DNA from 2 places in the Pseudoalteromonas sp. 2CM32C genome. Region 1 is predicted to be linked to the other one. Evidence: predicted binding sites of a transcription regulator. Region 1 holds the regulator's gene; the other holds the start of a gene.
The links. The regulator FliA, encoded in region 1, starts transcription of late flagellar genes. The targets are predictions, from matches to a motif close to CTAAAGNTNNNNNNNNNNNNGCCGATA.
Positions count from the first base shown of each region.

Region 1 (11,386 bases):
GCGGGTATGAGCCAGCGCGACTTGCGCTTAACTGAGCAACTTAATACGCTAATGCGTAATCAGCGTGTTGATATTCGTAGTTATTTAGTGCTCAGCGCAACATCGCAAATACATGTGTTGCAAGAAACCGTTAGGCACTTTAAAAAAGTGCAGTTAAGTGGTTGTATATTCACCAAATTAGACGAATCTTTAAGTTTAGGTGAGATTATTAGTATAGCGATTCAAAATCGCCTTCCAATAGGGTATCTTACTAACGGTCAACGAGTACCAGAAGATATTCGAGTTGCAAATGCTGAAAAACTAGTTAAAAAGGCTGAGCAACTCTATTTAAAAAGAGCAAAAGCACAACATTCAAGGCACCAAGCAGTGGCGCCAAGCACAGTAGGGATGTATGATTAACACAGTATTAGATCAAGCAAGTGGCCTGCGCAAAATGAGTCAAAACAATAACAACGGCGTAAAAGTTATCGCTGTCACTGGCGGTAAAGGTGGAGTAGGAAAAACAAATGTTTCTCTGAATACTGCAATTGCATTAGGCCAGCAAGGTAACAGAGTGTTGGTTCTTGATGCCGATTTAGGCTTAGCAAACTGTGACGTTATGCTAGGACTACGTGTTGAACGTAACTTATCACATGTTTTATCTGGTGAATGTGAACTTGATGAAATTTTAGTTGAAGGCCCCGCAGGTATAAAGATTGTACCCGCAACGTCAGGCTCTCAAAGTATGGTTGAATTGTCGCCTTCAGAGCACGCGGGACTTATACGGGCTTTTAGTGAATTAAATACAGAATTTGATATTTTAATTGTCGACACAGCCGCAGGTATTTCAGACATGGTGCTGAGTTTTTCTCGCGCGGCACAAGACGTCATGGTTGTTGTATGCGACGAGCCCACATCGATTACAGATGCTTACGCGCTCATTAAAGTGTTGAGTCGCGAGCATGGTGTATACAAATTTAAAATTGTTGCAAATATGGTCCGTAGTATGCGTGAAGGGCAAGAGTTATTTGCTAAACTTTCCAAAGTGACCGATCGTTTTTTAGATGTATCAATGGACCTGGTCGCAACGGTTCCCTACGACGAAAATATGCGCAAAGCAACGCGTCGCCAAAAAGTTATTGTAGAGCTTTTTCCTAATTCGCCGGCGGCACTTGCGTTTCAAGCTTTAGCAACAAAAGCAGTTAAATGGCCAATACCTAATCAACCATCAGGTCATCTGGAGTTTTTCATAGAGAAACTAGTAAACGGCTAATTATGACAACATTGGTGAATAAAGTTATGGGATATCAATCAGCACAAAATTTAAATGTGATTGTTGAAAAACATGCATCACTTGTCAAAAAAGTGGCATGTCATCTTATAGCGCGTTTACCAGCCAGCGTGCAGCTGGACGATTTAATACAATCAGGAATGATAGGTCTGATTGAAGCATCTAAAAGTTTTGATGCAACCAAAGGGGCTAGCTTTGAAACTTTTGCGGGGATTCGTATTCGTGGGGCAATGCTTGACGAGATGCGACGTGGCGATTGGGCACCCCGTTCAGTGCATCGTAAAAGCCGTTTGGTGGCCGAAACAATTGCTTTTTTAGAAAAAAGCTTAAACCGTGAGCCGACAGATATAGAAGTTGCTGAAAAACTTGAAATTTCGTTAAATGAGTACCATCATATCTTAAACGATGTAAATGCAAGTAAAGTACTCGGTATTGAAGACCTTGGTGTTGATGAAGATGCCATCAGTCCAGTGGGCCAAGATTTAGCGCTAGACAAACCGTTTAATAATGTTAAAAATGAGCGGTTTAACGAGTCTTTATTAGGTGCAATAAAATCTTTACCAGAACGTGATGCAATGGTGCTGTCTTTGTACTATAACGATGAAATGAATTTAAAAGAAATAGGGCATATACTCGATGTAAGTGAATCGCGTGTAAGTCAAATACATGGTCAGGCGATGATTAAGCTTAAAGCTAAAATCAATGACTGGATAAATTAGTAGTAAGTAAACAAGGTTAAGACCTCACTGGGGGATGTTTTGGATAAAAACATGAAAATTCTGGTTGTTGACGATTTTTCAACAATGAGACGTATTATTAAAAATCTGTTGCGTGACTTAGGTTTCACTAATGTTCAAGAAGCAGACGATGGGTCAACCGCTTTGCCAATGCTACAAAATCAAGTATTTGATTTTGTTGTTACCGATTGGAATATGCCAGGAATGCAGGGTATAGACCTACTAAGAGCAATACGTGCGGATGATAAGCTTAAACACATTCCAGTATTGATGGTAACGGCTGAAGCTAAAAAAGAACAAATTATAGCGGCAGCACAGGCAGGTGTTAATGGTTATATCGTTAAGCCATTTACTGCTGGAACACTCAAAACTAAATTAGAAAAAGTATTTGAACGTTTAGGCTAATGATAGGGGGAGAGGCTTATGTCAGCACTTGCTGCGCCTCAAATAACTTTAGAACAAGCTCGTCAGCTCGTTGTTTTTCTAGAAAACGGTGAGCAAGACAAAGCCAATCAGTTAATTTTAGATACCGCTTCTAAGGAGCAATCTGAAATATTTGCTGAGGTTGGAAAGTTAACCCGTCAATTGCATGAAGCTTTAAAAAGCTTTGAGCTAGACACTCGCTTATCTGACTTAACTACCGATGCTATTCCAGATGCAAAAAAACGGCTCAATTATGTTATAGAAATGACAGAAAATGCCGCGAATAAAACAATGGATGCTGTTGAGGCTAGCCTACCAATTGCTCAACAGTTGGCAGACGAAATATCTCATATCAAACCGACATGGGATCGCCTAATGAATCGAGAGATTGAGTTAGGGGAGTTTAAATCGTTATGCCACAGCATTGATAAGTTTATGAACAATTCTCATCATAAAACTGATGAGCTGCAAAGTTTGATGACTAATGTACTTATGGCACAAGACTATCAAGATTTAACCGGACAAGTTATTCGCCGAGTTATTGAGCTTGTTAGAGAAGTTGAAGAAAGCTTAATTCATCTTTTGACAGCCTTCGCTGATCAAAGCGAAAGTAAAGCCGAAAAAATAGAACAACAAAAAACAAATGAACCATTAGACGAACAAACTTTAGCAGGTCCAGAAGGCCCTATTATTGATAAAGAATCACGTAATGATGTTGTATCTGATCAAGATGAAGTCGATGATCTTTTATCAAGTTTGGGCTTCTAAGAGGAGAGTAACTGCATGTTTGAAGTCGATGAAGATATTTTACAAGACTTTCTTGTAGAGGCAGGAGAAATCCTAGAGCTTTTATCTGAACAGTTAGTTGAGCTGGAAAACAATCCAGAGGACACCGAATTACTCAATGCCATATTTAGAGGGTTCCACACTGTAAAAGGTGGTGCTGGATTTTTAGCTATGACCGAGCTCGTTGATGCATGTCATGGCGCAGAGAATGTGTTCGATCTGCTTAGGCAAGGCGTACGAACGGTTAATTCAGAGTTGATGGATGTAATTTTACAAGCTCTCGATACGATTAACGAGATGTTTGCCACCATTCAAAATCGTGACAAACCAGAACCCGCCGATCCTGAACTTCTTGAAACCCTTCATAAACTAGGTTTACCTCCAACAGAAGAAGAGCTTGCTGGTGACTCACCAGTTGATTCAACTGAAGAACCTCAAGCCGAGGTTATTGATGCCCCAGTTGCCGAGGAAGCCTCAGGAACTGATGAAGAAGATCCGTTTGCATTTGACGAGCTATTTAGCGGTGGAACAGTTGAACAAAGCGATGATGAAACTCAGATTGACGAAATAACAGAAGATGAATTTGAAAACTTACTAGACGAATTACATGGAAAAGGTCAAAGTCCAGTAGCTGAAAGCGCGTCCAGTAGTAGTGATGTCAGTGGAGACATTACAGATGATGAGTTTGACAACTTACTTGATGAACTTCATGGCGTTGGAAGCTTTGGTGCTGTTGCGGCCAGTGAGCCTGTAAAAGAGCAAACAGCAAGTAATAATTCTGCAGAAAGTTCTGCAACGCCTTCAACAAGTTCACCTGCAAGTGATTCTAGCGATGATGAAATTAGCGATGATGAATTTGAAGCATTGCTTGACGAGCTTCATGGTTCAGGTGCTCCTAAATCAATAGAGAGCCCTGCAGCTCCAGAGCCGAAGCCGGCGGCAAAACCCGTGGCTAAAGTAAGTGAGCCTGTCAAAAAGCCTGAACCTGTTAAAGCAGCAGCCCCAAAACCTGTTCAAAAGCCAGCAGACAAACCGGCAGCAAAACCTGTAGCAAAAGCGGCTCCAGCGCCAGCAGCTGTGAAAAAGCCAGCTCCTCCGCAAGCAGAAACAACAGTGCGAGTTGACACAAAACGCCTAGACCAAATAATGAATATGGTGGGTGAGTTAGTACTTGTTCGTAATAGGTTGGTAAGTTTAGCCACTAACTCAGAAAGTGAAGCAATGGGTAAAGCCATTTCTAACCTAGATGTAGTGACTGCAGATATTCAAGGTGCAGTAATGCAAACGCGAATGCAGCCAATTAAAAAGGTATTTGGCCGCTTCCCTCGCGTTGTTCGTGACTTAGCACGAAGCCTCAATAAAGATATTAGCTTACAGCTTGTCGGTGAAGAAACCGATTTAGACAAAAACTTAGTTGAGGCACTTGCAGACCCGCTTGTTCACTTAGTTAGAAACTCAGTTGACCACGGAATAGAAATGCCAGCTGATCGTGAAGCAGCAGGTAAACCTCGGACGGGTAATGTAACACTTTCAGCGTCTCAAGAGGGAGATCATATTTTGCTTACCATCAAAGATGATGGTGCGGGTATGGACGCAGAAAAGCTCAAAAAGATAGCGATTGGTAAAGGGGTAATAGATCACGATCAAGCAAGTCGTTTATCGGATACTGAAGCATACAACTTAATATTTGCACCAGGATTTTCTACCAAAGAAGAGATCTCTGACATCTCAGGCCGTGGTGTGGGAATGGATGTTGTAAAAACTAAAATCACTCAACTTAATGGCTCAGTGAGTATTCAGTCAGAGCTAGGTGTTGGTACAATTTTAGAAATAAAAGTACCGTTAACACTTGCGATATTACCAACCTTGATGGTTGTAGTTGGCGAACAAACATTTGCATTACCATTAGCAGGTGTAAGCGAAATATTCCATTTAGATTTAACCAAAACAAATGTTGTTGATGGTCAATTAACCATTATTGTACGTAAGAAAGCGATACCGCTATTTTATCTTGAGCATTGGTTAGTTAAAGGAGCAGATCGCACTCAGCGCAAAGCGCAAGGTCATGTTGTTATTGTTCAAATAGGTACTCAGCAGGTTGGTTTTGTAGTTGATTCTTTAATAGGTCAAGAAGAAGTTGTAATTAAACCTCTTGATGCTCTTTTGCAAGGTACTCCAGGTATGGCAGGCGCAACTATTACATCAGATGGTGGAATTGCACTAATTTTAGATGTTCCAAATATGTTAAAACACTACGCTGGCTAAATCATAAAGTAGGTACACACAAGATGTGTACCTACGTATAAATTTAATAAGAGAGCTAAATGGCCGTAAAAGTTTTAGTTGTTGATGATTCGAGCTTTTTTCGTCGTAGAGTAAGCGAAATCCTTGAACAAGACAGCGACATACAAGTTATAGGTTTTGCCATTAATGGCAGAGAGGCTGTAGAAAAAACGGCTCAGCTTCGTCCTGATATGATCACGATGGATGTAGAAATGCCTGTGCTTGATGGTATCAGTGCTGTTAAAGAGATAATGGCAAGTAACCCCACGCCAATCTTAATGTTTTCCTCTTTAACCCGTGCTGGCGCAACAGCAACACTTGATGCGCTTGATGCTGGAGCGATGGATTTTTTACCTAAAAAGTTTGAAGATATTGCACGTAATAATGAAGATGCGATAAAGCTCCTTCAAGCTAAAGTCAAAGAAATTGGTAATAAGCGCATTCCTAGAGCCTTTAAGCCAATAACACACCAGAAACCAGCGGCACGCTCTGTGCCTGATAAAACCAGTAATACTGGGTCTTCAATCAGGCAACCAGATAGAAGTTTTCAGCGTTCAACAACCGCATCGACATTAACAAAAACACAAAACAACGTACCAACTCGTGCAAGTGGCAAGCAATACAAGCTTGTGGCTATCGGTACATCTACTGGTGGTCCTGTTGCTTTACAAAATGTGCTTACGCAATTACCCGCTAATTTTCCGCATCCCATTTTACTTATCCAGCATATGCCTGCTGCTTTTACACCGGCATTTGCAGCTCGTTTAAATGGATTGTGCAAAATAAAAGTAAAAGAAGCACAGCAAGGTGATCGTCTTGATGCTGGAACTGCCTATTTGGCTCCTGGCGGGCAACAAATGATGGTTGAAGGTCGAGGTGGTTCTAAAACATTGCGCGTTTTTGAAGACAATAGCGAACGAATCACTTATAAACCCAGTGTTGACGTTACATTTGCAAGTATTGCAAAAGCTTATCAGGGAGATGTTTTAGCTATTATTTTAACCGGCATGGGGGCTGATGGTAGAGATGGCGCAAGAATGTTAAAACAAACTGGCGCCACTATTTGGGCACAAGATGAAAAAAGCTGTGTTGTTTATGGTATGCCACAAGCTGTTGCTAATGCGGGGCTTTCAAGTGAGAGTTTAGCGCTTGACGATATTGCAACGCGGATAAAAAGTGAAACCGGTTGTGGATAAGCTTTCTGTACTTGGTTTAATTGTTGCACTAAGTGCTATAGCAATTGGCTATCATTTAGAAGGTGGTGTGATTGCAGCACTTTTTAATGGCCCTGCGCTTATTATAGTACTAGGTGGGACAGTAGGCGCTGTAATGCTGCAAACGTCTACTAGTACCTTTAAAAAAATGCTTAGAATGAGTCACTGGGTATTTGTGACTCCCAGTTACAATATTGATGATGCAATTGAGCAAGTTAAACGTTGGTCTCATAAAGCGAGACAAGAAGGATATTTGGCATTAGAGGATGAGGCCCTAACTCACTCAGATGTATATGCAGCAAAAGGGCTGAGTTTACTTGTTGATGGCGGTTCAGAGCAGAGGCTACGTGATACGCTTGAAATAGATTTAATGCTGGAGCGTGAGCGTTTGCTTGAAGCTGCACGTGTATACGAAGCAATGGGCGGTTATAGCCCTACCATCGGTATTTTAGGAGCTGTTCTTGGGCTCATTCAGGCTATGTCTTTTATTACCGATCCGCAATTGCTTGGCGCTGGAGTTGCAACAGCCTTTATTGCAACGATTTATGGGGTGGGGTTAGCTAATTTATTATTTTTGCCAATGGCACATAAGCTCAAGCAACGTGTAGAAGAAAAGATGCTTTACCACGAAATGCTTGCAGAAGGGATAATTGCAATCAGCGATGGCCAAAGCCCAATGAACATTGAGCTAAAGTTAGAAGCTTATCGTGTTGAACGGCCAAGCCTAGTGGACGCATAAAAATGATGCGTCGACGATTTGGTCGCTCGGCCCATAAAAACCAGCATACAGAGCGCTGGTTAGTATCTTATGCGGATTATATGACCATTATGTTTGCCTTCTTTGTTGTAATGTATGCGATTGCGATTAACAAAGAAGAAAACTTCCAAATTTTATCCGATTCCCTAGAGCAAGTATTCGACAAGTCGGCTCGTGTTTATTCTCAGCAAGGTACGGGGGTAGATGGTACTGGAATACTTACTGATAGGGTTACTCCTGAAGATGAATTGCTGTATGGCGAAAGTATCAACAAGGAAGAGCAAGGCCCAGAGTTGTTAGACGGCCAAAGTGAGACAAGTAATATACAGCAAAAATATTTAGGAAAACCACTTGATAGCTTATTAACGAAACTTCAGTCAGCGCTTATTGATGAAATACGTGATGGTGAAGCCAATCTAGAATTGCATCAAGATTGGCTCATAATAGAACTGAGTTCAGGTATGTTATTTTCAAGTGGTAGTGCAGTTGCTCATTCTAGAGCAAAACAAGTTGTTAAAATTGTAAAAGATATTATCGCGCCAGTGGATAACTATATACGTGTGCGTGGATATACAGATGATGAAACAATTAAAAATGAAATATTTCGCTCTAACTGGGAGCTTTCTGTCGCTCGCGCAACTTCAATACTTGTTGAGCTTGAAGCACTTGACATAAATTCGGCCCGAATGGCTATTGAAGGGTATGGACAGTATTCACCCTTTGCACCTAACGACACAGATGAGGGCCGAGCTGAAAATAGAAAAGTAGTAATAGCGTTATCTAAATATGGGTTGCCAGAAGAGAAAAATAATTCAGCAGAAGAGCCAATAGTTGAGGCAGTAGCGCCTGAGCCAGAAGTAGAATTACCGTCAGACGATGACACAATAAAAATTATTCGTTTACCACATGGTGGAATTCGTATTACAACTCGCAATGAACAGTAACTAGGATATGATGTGAAGATTTGGACTGTAGCCAACCAAAAAGGTGGCGTTGGTAAAACAACGACTGCGGTCAGTCTTGCTGGTACTTTAGCACTGCAGGGTAAACGTGTATTACTAATAGATACCGATCCTCATGCGTCTTTAACGTATTACTTTGGTATTGATTCTGAAGATTTAGAAGTCAGCGTTTACGATATTTTCGCTCGTGGAACTAGTATGCAAAGTGAGGAAATACTTCAAGCATTGTGCCCATCCACTCTCGAAAATTTAGATATATTACCTGCTACTATGGCTATTGCTACATTAGATAGAAGCATGGGCAATAAAACAGGCATGGGGTTAATTTTAAAAAAGACGCTTGCCAAAATAAGCGAACATTACGATTATGCTATTTTAGATTGCCCCCCTGTTTTAGGGGTTTTAATGGTTAATGCATTGGCTGCGAGTGAGCGCATTTTAGTCCCTGTTCAAACTGAGTTTTTAGCGCTTAAAGGCTTAGATAGAATGATGCGTACAATGGAATTAATGCAGAGCTCACAAGCGAAAAGTTACGAATATACTATAATACCTACAATGTACGATAAAAGAACGAAGGCATCACTCGAAGCCTACAAAACGTTACAAAAAACCTACGGTAATAGAGTTTGGCCAGGTGTTATTCCCGTAGACACAAAACTAAGAGATGCAAGCTTAGCACAAAAAGTACCCATAGAATTTTGTCCTCGCTCTCGTGGTGTATTTGCTTATAAAGCATTATTAGATTATTTAATTGAACAAGGTTAATGAATGAGTAAGCAATTATTTGCTAATGAAAAAGTAATGACTCAGTACTTAGGTGCCTTACTTTGCGAAGAAGAGCTTGCCAGTGACTTAGAGCCCGTAGCAAAACTTTTAGAAAGTATACCGGGTGACTTGCCAAGCGAAGAAGCCACTCATGAAAGTCAGAAGCCAGTTACTAAAGTTAAAGTAGTGGCTGAGCAGGGATCATCATCGTTAGATGATACGCATGAAGTTAAAGAAGCAGAAGCTACAACACCGAAAGTTAACGTCATTGAAACGCCAAAAGAGACAACGAGTACAGACCTTAAAATAGCAAAACAGAAACAATTAAATCTTTCAAATAACAGTGAGTCAGATTACTTTGACGGCGAATTTCAGGCATTGTTCTTTGAAGTTGCAGGACTTACGCTAGCAGTCCCGCTTAAAGCTCTTGGCGGTATACATCAATTAGGTGAAGTGAATCACCTGTTTGGTAAACCAAAGTGGTTTAAAGGCGTTATGCTTAATCGTGATGAAAAGCTCAATGTTGTAGATACAGCACGCTGGGTTATGCCAGAGAAGTACGATGAAAAACTTGAGGCATCACTTGATTATCAGTATTTAATAACTTTAGGAGATAGCCAATGGGGATTATTAGCTGAGAAGCTTATAAATAACATTACATTGACAAAAGAAGATGTAAAATGGCGTACAGATCAAAGTAAGCGCCCATGGCTTGCCGGGGTTATTAAAGAAAAAATGTGTGCTTTAATAGATGTAGACAATTTAAATACGTTATTAGAAGAGGGCTTAGATAGCCGTCAGTAGTAATGACCATTATGGGGTAACAGCATGAACCAAGAGAAATTACTGTCAGAAAATAAAAATGCAGATAATAATGATGAAATATTACAGTGGGTTACTTTTAAACTAGAAGAGGAAACCTACGGTGTTAATGTAATGCAAGTTCAAGAAATACTGCGTTACACCGAGATTGCACCAGTCCCTGGTGCGCCTTCTTATGTAATAGGCATTATTAACTTACGTGGTAATGTAGTAACCGTTATTGATACACGTGCTCGATTCGGTTTGTCAGCAGCTGATGCAACTGATAACTCACGTATATTAATTATTGAAGCTGAAGAACAAGTTATAGGCATTTTAGCTGATAGCGTTTCTGAAGTTGTATACCTGCGTAGCTCTGAAATTGACAGTGCGCCAAATGTGGGTACTGAAGAAAGCGCTAAGTTTATCCAAGGTGTCTGTAATCGAGATAATGAGCTTCTTATTTTAGTTGATTTAAATAAGCTACTTAGTGATGACGAATGGGATGAGTTAAGCGATTTATAAGCTTTACCAGATAAACTATGCTGTTACTTAGTATTGCTGTAAGCGCGTTAGCGGTAGGTCTTATATCGTTAACGCTTATTATTGCATTTAAAAATAAACACACCAGCGATGTTGCTGATGTACATCAAAAACTTAAAGAATGTGCAGAACAAGTTCATATTTTAAGAAGCGAGGCCGCTGAATTAAGAACCGGTTTACTCAGTATCGGCAAGCGAGTTCTAGAGGTTGAGCAACAAAACCAAGATTTACTGCAGCAGCAATCGGCTCAAAAATACGATGATCCTGATGCTAAGATTTATTCCCGTGCTGTGAAAATGGTTGAGTTAGGTGCAGATTTAGACGAAGTTATTCGCGAGTGTGAGTTACCAAGGGCTGAGGCCGAGTTATTGTTTTCGTTGCACAAAAAAAAAGGCGCTTAGCGCCTTTTTTACACACATAACATCGTACTTAGACTTTAAAAACTATACTTCACACCAAACATTGCCACTACAGGGTCAAGCTCAACTGTTGATGTTAATGCTTTTGCATTGTTAGCGTACACAGTTGCATCTGTATCAATATCCATTATAGAAACCATTGCGTGGAGTCCCCAGTGATCATCCATTTTATAATTAGCCCCTACTTGTACTAAAAACCCTAAAGAGTCATCAAGCTCAACTTTAACATCGTCTGTACCAAGGGTTGTTTTAAGAGCTTGCGAAGGCTGTTCATCAAAAAAGGTTGTATAATTAACACCAACACCTATGAATGGTCTAAGCTGATAGCTTGTATCTAAAAAGTGATACTGTGCCACTAACGAGGGGGGCAAGTGTTTAATGTTAGCAATTTTATTACCAGCCAGGCCGCCTGTTCCATTTACATCA
Region 1 covers NZ_JALNTI010000001.1:157,667-169,052, reverse strand. Annotated here, with positions in the region: gene flhF (flagellar biosynthesis protein FlhF) at 1-399, shown strand, start outside; gene MTF67_RS00795 (MinD/ParA family protein) at 392-1,252, shown strand; gene MTF67_RS00790 (RNA polymerase sigma factor FliA) at 1,279-1,989, shown strand; gene cheY (chemotaxis response regulator CheY) at 2,029-2,412, shown strand; gene MTF67_RS00780 (protein phosphatase CheZ) at 2,431-3,198, shown strand; gene MTF67_RS00775 (chemotaxis protein CheA) at 3,214-5,481, shown strand; gene MTF67_RS00770 (chemotaxis response regulator protein-glutamate methylesterase) at 5,541-6,695, shown strand; gene MTF67_RS00765 (flagellar motor protein) at 6,688-7,452, shown strand; gene MTF67_RS00760 (flagellar motor protein MotB) at 7,455-8,414, shown strand; gene MTF67_RS00755 (ParA family protein) at 8,427-9,197, shown strand; gene MTF67_RS00750 (chemotaxis protein CheW) at 9,201-10,001, shown strand; gene MTF67_RS00745 (chemotaxis protein CheW) at 10,026-10,523, shown strand; gene MTF67_RS00740 (DUF2802 domain-containing protein) at 10,541-10,942, shown strand; gene MTF67_RS00735 (OmpW family outer membrane protein) at 10,978-11,386, opposite strand, start outside.

Region 2 (11,386 bases), on a different contig from region 1:
TCTAATACGCTTCGAACTCAGGCGGATCAATCAGTTTAACTAGCTTAACCGCAAGTTTATCGCTGATCACATTAGCCGTTGCATAGTATTGCAGCGGCTTTTTTATGCCAGGTATATTTTGTGCTAATAAACCTGACTCGGTTAGTAGATAAATAACTCTATTTGCTATTGCTGCACCAGAATCCACCAGCTGAATGCTATTTTTAAAGTGCTCACTAATCTGCTTTGTAAGTATTGGAAAGTGTGTACACCCCAATACAAGCACATCCGTTTGCTTTTCAATATTCAAACCTTCAAGTACAGCATGTAATTTATTTGTATCTAAATAGCCATTAAAGAAAAGTAATTCAGCAACGTTTACCAACTCAACACTGCTATATAAGTTAACAGTTACATTACTAGCGTGCTGCGCTATTAACTTATTTGTATATGAGCTCGCTATTGTTGCAGGTGTTGCCAGTAAAGCAATGTGATTTGAACGTGTTAATTCTGCGGCGGGCTTGATTGCTGGTACAACACCAACTATGGGTATATCTGTAATTTTGCGTACAGCACTTAATGCCGATGTGGATGCCGTGTTGCATGCTATTACAATTAAATCGACGTTTAGCTTGTTTAACTTAATGAAATGAATGAGCGAACACAAACGATTAATAATTGTTTGTTGTGTTTGAGCTCCATAAGGTAAGAAAGCATTATCCATAAAATAGCTATATTGAGCATTCGGGATACGTTGCTTTATATGATCAAGTACTGTTGTGCCACCAATCCCTGAATCAAAAACCATTATATGCGCTGACAAACGACCGTTCCTATTATTAGATTAGAACGGCAGTTTGCCATGTGATTTTTGCAAAAGAAAGTAGTTTAATGTTGAGGTTAAACTTCCTCTGCTGTTTGCTTTGTCGCGCTATTTAACTTATTAAGGTTTTCAAACATAGCTTTTGTGTAATCAACCAGTTTATCGATCTCACTTTGATCTTCATTAAGCCACTGCATAATGCCTGATAACTGATTTTGAATACCTAGCTCGGTTGCTTTAGAAAATGCCTCTCGGAGGTCATCATTAAAAGGCGCTACTTTATCTGCAATTACTTTTTCTGGAGCCGGTTTATTTTCTTCGTAACCCTTTATTGCAGCAACTGTTTTGGTTTGGCGTAAATCCATTGAAAATGCAACAAGTTGTTCATTGCCTAAACTAAGCTCTTGCGCTTCTTCGAATGCCTGCTCTAAATCGCCGCTAAAAAAGGTCTTACTTACGTTTTGTAGGTTTTCCATTAACTCATTAATTGCTTCTTGCTCTTTATCATTAAGGTCGCCGTTAACTGACATTGAAAATGAAAGCTCTCTCGATTGTGATGATTCACTTACGAATGCCTCCCCTCCCTCACCACGCTGATAACTACTAGCAGACTGAGATTTAAATGCATCGGCAAAACTTATTGTTACTTCATCACCTTCTGCTGTGGTGAAACTGTACTGAGCATTATTACTTAAACTTGCGTATTGTGCTTGGGTTACCCCCACACTAGCTGGCATTGGGTTGAACAAATTATCTTCAAACTTATCAAGGCCATCAAAAATACCTTCTTTTGATTTGTTAATTCCCTCTTGGGTTTCATCGTTCAGAACGCCGGATTCTTTTAACTCATCAACGGCGTCATCAATACCTATTTGAACCCCCTTACGGGCATCACTTAGCATACCTTTTAATTTATCGTCATCGGCACCATCAGCTTTTGCTTTATTAACGGCGCCGGTGACAAAGTCGAGTACATTTTTAACTATTGCTTCAAAATCAAAAAGGGGCTTATCTGCTTTTTTTTCTTGAACTGGCAAACCAAGCTGCTCTGCCATTTTATCACCTAAAACTTTAGCAGCTAATTCTTTACCTCGTTGCTGATAGCTGTCTTGCGGAGACGCGATGGTAGGTTGTTGTACGTCAGCTTTGTTGTTGAATTTGTTTATGTTCTGGCTTGGTACAAAGCCATAGTTGCCTATTTTCATGAATCGTCTCCTGAGCGTGCGTAGTTTATTATCGGCCAGGGCATAAAAAACTAAAGTAAACCGTGCAAAAAAACATCATTTATTCTAGCCAAAACTAGACAAATGCGAACCGCTCCCTACAATAGCGCCGATAAACAGATCTTAGATAAGGTAGTAACGCGAATGGCAGTTATTAAAATAGATACCACACAGTACCAAGCGCAGTTAAGTGAAAAAGAACAGCGTATAACTTCACAGTTTCAACGTTTTGGTGTGGAGCAGCTAGAAGTATTTAGCTCAGAGCCAATTAACTACCGCCAACGTGCCGAATTTAGAGTATGGCATGATGGAGACGATCTGTTTCATATAATGTTTGATCAGCAAACTAAAGAAAAAATACGTGTTGATACGTTTGACCCTGCGGCACCGCTTGTTGGTGAAATCATGCAGGTGATGATTGAAAACCTTAAACCATGCGAGGTTTTACGCCGAAAGCTATTTCAAATAGATTACCTGTCTACACTCAGTGGTGAAATTTTAGTGAGCTTGCTTTATCACAAGCCGCTTGATGATGAATGGCTACGTGAAATTAAGTCACTAAAGGCAAAACTGAGTGAAAAATATAAAATAGATTTTATTGGCCGAGCACGTAAGCAGAAAGAAGTGCTAGGTGATGACTTTGTAACAGAGCAATTAACTGTAAATGGCCAAGAACTAATTTACCAACAAGTAGAAAATAGCTTTACGCAACCTAATGCAAAAGTAAATATAAGTATGCTTGAGTGGGCACAAGATTTATGTAAACCACTTAAAAATGATTTACTAGAGCTTTACTGCGGTAATGGTAACTTTTCTATTGCGCTAGCGGGATCTTTTAATAAAGTACTCGCAACTGAAATATCTAAATCGTCTGTTCACTCTGCTCAATATAACATTGCCAAAAACAATGTAGACAACCTAGATATTATTCGTATGTCGAGCGAAGAGTTTACTCAAGCAATGAATGGCGAACGTACTTTTTCTCGTCTAAATGGCATTGATTTAAAAAGTTACAATTGCCAAACCATCTTAGTCGACCCGCCACGCGCTGGTATGGATGAGTTAACCTGTGATTTAGTGGCTAATTACGAAAACATAATTTATATATCGTGTAATCCTGACACACTGGAACGCGATTTAGATCATTTAACGCGTTCGCATAATGTTAAGCGCTTTGCGATATTTGATCAGTTCCCTTATACACATCACATAGAGTCGGGTGTTTTCTTACAGCGTAAATAACCAACCAAAATTAAAGTGCCAGTGCTTTTATAAGCGCTGGTATTTGCTCTTCACTAAATACTTGAACTCCATTCTTTATTAATAATGCTGCAGTTAAACCTAGACCTTCGATTTTTATTCCGCGATGCTTTCCATCATATATTGTATTTCGTCCGCAAGAAGGGCTCGATTCTTTAAGTAAAGCAAAACGAACTTTATTTTTTTTACAAAGTTCTAGCGCTATATTAGCCCCAGTTTGAAATTGCTCTGTTACATCTTCGCCTGAATTAGTAATTACTTTCCCCTGTATTATTTCAGCAGGAGCTCTAGGAGTAGATAGCCCACCAGCCACTTCAGGACAAAAGGATATTATTTTCTTATTACTTTGCCATACCCGTAATTGTGGATGCTGTAATGTTTGTCCTTTCCCATCATAACGAACAGGCTGCCCTAGCAAGCAACTCGATACTAATATTTTTTTCATTGCTACATCCTTATAAAGCAAAAAAGCTCCTTAAGGAGCTTTTTTGGTTTTAGCTAAACTTACTTGTTAGCTAAGTAATTAATTAATTTACTAATATCTTCAGGTGCTGTAACACCTGATTCACGGCCTAAGTTTAATTTATACTTACCGTTTACGATAAATGTGGGTACACCACGAAGAGCACCTTTTTCTTTAAAGTATTCTTGATCGCGCTTCATCTTAGAACTTAATGTACGAACCGAAAAGCTTTTAAATAACTTATCAAACTTATCGCCATCAACACCTTGCGCAACAAACACATCTTTCACGTCAGCTAACTCGTTAAATTTAGCGCGCTTAGTGTGAATATGATTAAAAATAGCTGCGATAAGTTTCTCTTTTTGAGGAAGTACTTCAGCAGTTGCAAGTGCTTGGCTCATCATTTGTTGGTTTTCTGGATTACGAACACCCACAAAGTCAACGTGACTCTTTTTAAACTTAACATTTTTATCTAGTTTAGGCTTAAATTCGCTGATCAGTGACTCGTAGTTATTACACGCCGGGCAGTAAAAAGAGAAAAACTCTTTTACTTCTGGCTTTTTAGTGGCACGTTCAGCAATAACATCGTAATGAACGCCTTCTTCGTAGGTCGCCGCAAAGCTTGTTGCTGCCATCGGTAATACTAATGCAAGTAACCCTGCTTTAAGTAGTTTAATCATTCTTATGCTCCAAAATTTATAATGCTAATAAAAACGCAATTAACTCATCAAGTTCTTGTTGGTTTTTTATGGTGTTAATATTGATTTTGTATTTATCGTTAACAATAAAAGTAGGTACACCAGTTAACGCACCTAACTTTGAATATTTGTTTTGCTTATCTTGCATTGCTTGCTCTTCGGCAATAATTGGCATGCTTGCAATCGCTTGGTCAAATGTGTCGCTATCAATTCCATTTACTTCCAATAGCTTTTTAAGGTCTTTAACTTCTGTTAAAGGCGCACCTTGAATATGGATACTTCTAAAAATTTGGTCAGCTATATTTTGTGCTTGCCCTTGTTGTTTTGCGATTAAGTAAGCAAAGCTTAAATTACTTTGTGCCTGTGGAGACACACCACCTAAAAAGTTGACGTGACTTTTAACAAAATCAGTGCCTTCAGGCAGTTTTTTTTCAATTGCTTTAGCCACTGGTTCAAATTTAAAACAGTGCGGACAATAAAATGAAAAGAACTCTGTTACCTGTGGTGTTGTGCTTTTTTCAGTTTTAATAATCGTGTATTGGTTATTTGCCTCAAACTGTGCAGCAAAGGCTGCAAAAGGTAAACATAAAAGAAGTAGGCTCAGTTTTAGTTTTTTAAGCATTAGTATCTCGTTGTACTTGTCATTAAATAATAATTTACGGCAATAACTTTAACGGCGGTTCTTGCAGTGCAGCAAGTTGTTCTTTAAGCGCTAAAATTTGTTGCTCCCAGTATTTGTCATCAGCAAACCATGAAAAGTTCCGCACAAAAGCTGGATCGCTCCACCTTTTTGCCACCCATCCCATGTAGTGAATAATACGCATTGCTCGCAGCGGTTCAATTAATTTGAGTTGAGCGTGGTCAAAATCACAAAACTCTTCATACGCTCCCACCAAAGTGTCTAACTGTAACAGTTGCGTTGGTCTGTCGCCACTGAGCATCATCCATAGATCTTGAATAGCAGGCCCTTGACGACTATCGTCTAAATCCACGAACATTAGCGCATCGCCAGCCCATAATATATTGCCTGCGTGGCAATCGCCATGTAAGCGAATACTATTTGTATCTTGATACTGCTTTTGTGTCTGCTCAATTACCAAATCTAAAATAGTATAAAAAGCAGTGCTTAATCCCATTGGCACCAAGTTACTTTTTTGAAGATGAACTTTAGCTGTATGCAAATATTCTTCACAGCTTATTGTTGGTCTGTAAGTAAAGGGTTTGGTTTTAGCTACTTGGTGCATTCGACCAATTAAACGTCCCATAACATCAAGCTGATCTAAATTATCTACTTCAAATAATCGCCCACCCACACTTGGGAATACCACAAACATATAGCCCTGGTGTTCAAACAAGCTTTGTCCATTATGTAAAACAGGGGCTACAACGGGTACTTCAGCGTCAGCAAGCTCAAAAGCAAAATCGTGCTCCTCTTGAATTTGTGCTTTACTCCAACGCTCGGGACGATAAAACTTTACTACGTAACGCAGACCGTCTTCGGCTTTAAATTGATAAACTCTATTTTCATAACTGTTAAGCGCTAGTAACCCAGACTCGGGATAAATACCTATGGTTTCTATCGCATCAAGTATTAAATCTGGGGTTAAATCTATAAAGCTAAATTTGCTCATGCTCTTCTTATATAAATGAAAAGCGGGTTAAACCCGCTTTTGTTATTGCTATATTTACCGAATTAGAAAGTACGGCTATCGCGCTCTAAAAAAGTTGCTCGATTGCGAAATTGTCTCATCCGGTTCATTAACTGGCGACAATACAAAATTAAACTCTGTTATAGGCGCTTTTAAGTCATAAGGGTCCATAACGAGTGATAATGGCACATTATGCGATTGACCCGCTTGAACAGTAAATACTTGTTTACCTATGTATTTAAAGTTTTCTAGCCCTGCCACTTTAATGTTAAAGGTTTGCTCATATTGCGCCTTATTGATGACCTTTAAGGTATATGTGTTTTCAACCAAGCCATTAAAGTCGACACGATATAGCTGATTTCGATCACGAATAATATCAAAGTCCATTGGTTTACGCAGTGCAATATTTGTAACAAGCGCGCCTGTTAGCAACACTAGTATGACCGTATACCCAATAATTTTGGCTCGTAGAGGGTTGGTTTTATTTTCTGGCGTCTCAAGATTACGTTCTGTGGTATACGAAATTAACCCTCGCGGGTACTCCATTTTATCCATTACGCCGTCACATGCATCAATACACGCACCACAATTTATACACTCAGCCTGCAAACCGTTTCTTATATCAATGCCTGTTGGGCAGACTTGTACACATAGGTTACAGTCAATACAGTCACCTATTTCTAAATCAGCGTGGGCAACCTTACGTGAGCGAGGGCCCCGGCTTTCACCTCGGCTTTCATCATAGGTTACTGTGTAGGTATCTTTGTCAAACATTGCCGACTGAAAACGTGAGTAGGGACAGATATGCAAACACATAATTTCACGCATCCAGCCTGCGTTGCCATATGTACACACAGCAAATACTAAAATGCTCACTAGTGCATAACCGCCAACATTAAAGGTTATAAAATCAGGGAGTAGCTCTCTTATCGGTGTGAAGTAACCAACAAACGAAATAGAAGTATACAAAGAAAACAACACCCAGCTGGAATGCTTAGCTGCTTTTCGCCAGAACTTGTCAAAGTCCATAGGCCGTTGATCGAGCTTTTTACGTTGATTTGCTGTCCCTTCAAGTTTTTCTTCAAACCAGATGAAAATGAAGGTCCATACCGTTTGAGGACAGGTATATCCGCACCAGACTCGTCCATAAAATGTAGTTACCAAAAACAGCGCAAAAGCCGCCAGCATGAATATAAATGCCAGTATGGTGAAGTCTTGAGGCCATAAAGTTAGACCAAAAATATTGTATTTTTGTGCTATTAAATCAAATAGCACTGCTTGCTGGCCGTTAAAGTTTATCCATGGCAAAACCATAAATGCGAGCATGCCTAAAAAGCCAATGCGCTGTCTTAGTAATTGGTGAAGACCTTTTACGGCTCTCACATAAATGCGGTTACGGGGGTTAAATCTATCATCTTGACGGCTTAAATCCGGCTTTTGAATTTTTACCTCAACAGGAATGTTTTTTACTTTAATCTGTTTGTCCATCGAAGTTCCTCAACACCGCTTGGAAAATAAAAGCTGAGCACTAATCAAATGCTCTATACTCATAGTGTAGCAAGTAACTTGCTAAGTAAGACTAGTTTAATGAATCATAAATTAAATACTTTCAGATATTTCAGAAATATCTAACTTTTGTTAGTTATTATATCAATATTGGCTAAAATTACTGGTATAGATTGCGACTAATTTATTCATCTCAGTTACTTGCTTTTAAAAGGCAGTTTATTACACTGCTTGATAATTCAACCCTATTTAGATCAAGGTTTACGTATCCATGAAGAAGTTTATTATTTTGATAATTGTGATCCTTGCGTTTTTTACCATTGATCATCCACTTGTAAAAGAACCACGCGAAAAGCTATTAGGCGAAGGTATTGGCTTTTTAAGTGATGCAAGTAAAGTAAATAGAAGCCCTGCTGCTAATTTAGCAAAAAACAGAATTAGTCATGAGCTGACACTCTCAAGCTCAGAAAAAGAATACGTAGAAAAAACATTCACCACTGATGACGCAGTTCAGCTATTTAATTTGCGCTACTGTCGTGAACGCGACTTAAACCTTTACTTCTACGCTGAACGCTTAAATAAAGTGTGTAAAATAGTGTCTGAATCACTCGAGCAAAAACGGACTAAATAATGGACTTTTCTAATTTAAACAAAAAAACCAGTGATTCGTTTCACAAGCAACGTAATATGCTTAAACAGTTAGCACAAGGTAAAACGCTAAAATGCGAAAAATGTAATACGGTACTCACACTCGATTTAGCCACCAGCGAAGTGGGAAAAGGCGTAGTGAAGTGCAAGCAAGGCTGCACAGATATTATTTTAGATCTTGGCGCTTGATATTAATTAAAGCGCCATTATTAAAAAGTTTAACGCTAACTACCCGTCCCAGCCATCATCGTTATACAAACCACTATTGAGCGCCACTATTTCTACTAGCTCTGCAAAACCAAGTGCAAAATCCCCCATAAGGTCATATTGTTGCTCACACAACTGCAATGTATTTATTGAATTTTGTGATGCTATTTGAGAGATAAGCTGTGTATCTAATGCAAAAAAGCTGAGGGTTGCTTGTGCGGTTTCTAAGGCCTCTTTGTACTGTGCATCTAACTTCGTTGCTGCTAATAGCTTTTGCGTGTAAGCATTACTTGCTGTTAAAAAGCCTTGGCTCCACTGCGAGCAAAATGCACTGTCGTACTGTGGTGGCAGTTTATAACCTACTTCAAAAACCTGTTCACTTATTTGATGGTAAAACGCCATAAATAAAAATAGCGTTTCTTCATCTAATTCGTTTACTGAATTATTGAGTATCACATCAACCCATTCGTGCACATCAAGGGGGTCGGGTGAACATATAACACCAAACAAATAACCTTTGCTTTGTTCAAAGGTCATAGCTTGAGGTTGGGTATTTAAAAATGTGCTGAGCTGCTTAGCATGCAGCTCAGTGAATTGCGGTAGTTGCATTAAAACTCTTTATATCAAAACATTAAAAATTGAGCGGGTAACGGCCTTGGCTATCTGGTCGGCCTAAAAACTTAACCGCATCGTGAACATCTTTTGGTAAGCTAGCATCTGGTTTTACATACCCTGCCACGCTAAAGTCAAAGTTAGCTTTAAGAGTGGCATCGGCTTCAAGCCCAAGGGTGTTATCAGGGTCGATTAATATTGCCACATCGCCCGACTTACAGCTTAACTTGCCAGCCAGAGGTCCTATATTAAACCAACCATTTAAGCCTTGCACGTCGATATTTGGGCTCGCTATTTCACCCTTTAATGACTCACAGTAAGGAGCACCTGAGGTGTATTCATCTAGCTCAAGTATTACACGCCCCTTTGCTGTAACAGGCAATGGTAACTGAACTCGTTGCATAGCTCGCTCTACCGTTGAGCGAACTAAACCATCTGTTACTTTTAAAGTATGATTAAACAATCCATAACTGACGGTTGCATATCCCGATATATCAGTGCGTTCGCGAGCATTTCCAAACTTTATATTAGTATTTAAATTGCCAGTAAATAATGCCCAACCGGCGATATCCCAGCGCACATTGTTTAACTGCTCGCCATCAAAACGAACTTGCATTAATTGGCCTTGCCATACAGTGCCTACAGCCTGCCCTACTTCTAACTGCTTAGGAAAATGAGGTTTTGCTAAATCAAGCGCGATAGCAGCGGGTAATTTAATAATACAAAACACAATAAAACTAATTAAAAAGACAGCCGATAATATAATTATTCTTTTCATTTATTAATTCTCTAATACCAAACGGCTTACTCTTACATAACCCGATTTATCGTCGCGACTTAAATCTAAGTTTTCGATTTTTAAACCATGCTGATTCACTAATTCATCGAGCCATTCTACTAGTTTATTAAACTCTACTGAGTCGAGCGTTAAACGCAGCGAACCATCACTAGGCTGCATTTTACTAATATTGATTTGATAGCGACTGCGGGTAGAGTTAACCACTTGGCTTAGATTTTGACTACTCGCAACACGCGTATTACCCGCTGCTTTTAGCTTTACTATGCTTTCGTCAACCCACACGAGCAAAGCCTGTTGCTTAATTTTCGATTGTTCTGCTTTTGTTATAGCGTTATTTAACGGCCTGAATATCCCCATCACAAGAACAAAAATAACAAATATACCACTAGCAACCATAATAAGTTGCTGCTCTTGTTCTTTTAAAGAACGCCAGTATTTTATCGCTTGTGCTTTCATGCAGCACCTCGTAATTTAATCTCACCTACCACAAAATCACCATCGTTATTTAAAGACCCTTGCTCTACCGTTAAGCCTTGCTTTTCGAGTATGGTTTTTACTTTACCAAAGGTTTGAAAGTCTTTAGCACGGGCGCGAATACGTAATTCGTTTCTTCGTTTGTCGTAACGTAACGTTTCTGGTGTGAACTCATTCACTTGTGAAAATACATCAACCAAATTAGTCGTCAGCTCTAAAAAACCGGATTCATCAGAGCCTTCTATTCTATCTAATGCGCCTTTAATCTGATTTTTTATCAAATTAGGATGCACTTTAGATCCGGGGAATGCTGTCTGGTATCGCTCAACTACTTGGTTTTTTACTATATCGACCTGAGAATTAAGCTGTTGCAACTCAATTGCCTTTATAACTAAAGTAGAGCCCAATGCGACGGCTGTAAAAATTGCCGCGCCTTTCCAGTAACCCCACCAGAGCGCGCTCTTCTTTTTAAGCTGGTAAACACCTTGGCGAAGGTTGAATTTAACGTTATTTAATTGCTTAGCAAATAAAGCTAACGGGAGATCGTACTGACTTGTTTGCGCTTGTAAATTAGCCCCCTCAGGGAAGTCTTCCGCTGGGCTAAAGTGTTTAACCTCAGGGTTACCTAACGCAGTCAAGTAACCTGACAACCAGCTTAATTCAACCGCACTAATATGCCATGCCCCTTGCTTAAACAGCCACTGCTGATTGAGCTCTATAGCACTAGCCTCTCCCTCACCTACAGAGGGTAACAACAGTGCATCAGGTAATACTTTATAAACAGGCAGCTCATGTTCCACAAACAACGCGAGCCATTGCTCAAACCATTCGCGGTCAGTCATAGCAACCTGAATAGCATGCTGCTCACCAACCATAGTTGCTTCGCCTATAGCTATATACAAATCGTCTACATCGCAGGCTATATCTTCTTCAAGCATGTAAGGGAGTGCTTGCTCTAATTTGCGATTCCACTTTGTGGGTAGTGTTACCGTTTTTAATTGCACTTGATCGCTTGGCAATAAAACAACCACTTCCCTGTTGGCTG
Region 2 covers NZ_JALNTI010000017.1:13,133-24,518, reverse strand. Annotated here, with positions in the region: gene MTF67_RS18295 (RNA-binding protein) at 1-39, shown strand, start outside; gene murI (glutamate racemase) at 2-802, opposite strand; gene MTF67_RS18285 (DUF5610 domain-containing protein) at 880-2,007, opposite strand; gene trmA (tRNA (uridine(54)-C5)-methyltransferase TrmA) at 2,170-3,267, shown strand; gene MTF67_RS18275 (DUF523 domain-containing protein) at 3,278-3,730, opposite strand; gene MTF67_RS18270 (thiol:disulfide interchange protein DsbA/DsbL) at 3,790-4,428, opposite strand; gene MTF67_RS18265 (thiol:disulfide interchange protein DsbA/DsbL) at 4,445-5,068, opposite strand; gene MTF67_RS18260 (serine/threonine protein kinase) at 5,103-6,077, opposite strand; gene ccoG (cytochrome c oxidase accessory protein CcoG) at 6,153-7,583, opposite strand; gene MTF67_RS18250 (hypothetical protein) at 7,873-8,232, shown strand; gene MTF67_RS18245 (hypothetical protein) at 8,232-8,438, shown strand; gene MTF67_RS18240 (UPF0149 family protein) at 8,478-9,065, opposite strand; gene MTF67_RS18235 (type II secretion system protein N) at 9,088-9,846, opposite strand; gene MTF67_RS18230 (type II secretion system protein M) at 9,850-10,323, opposite strand; gene gspL (type II secretion system protein GspL) at 10,320-11,386, opposite strand, start outside.
Region 2: MTF67_RS18285 (DUF5610 domain-containing protein) is a predicted target of FliA. The motif match lies at 2,037-2,063, and genes of this name have one in related genera.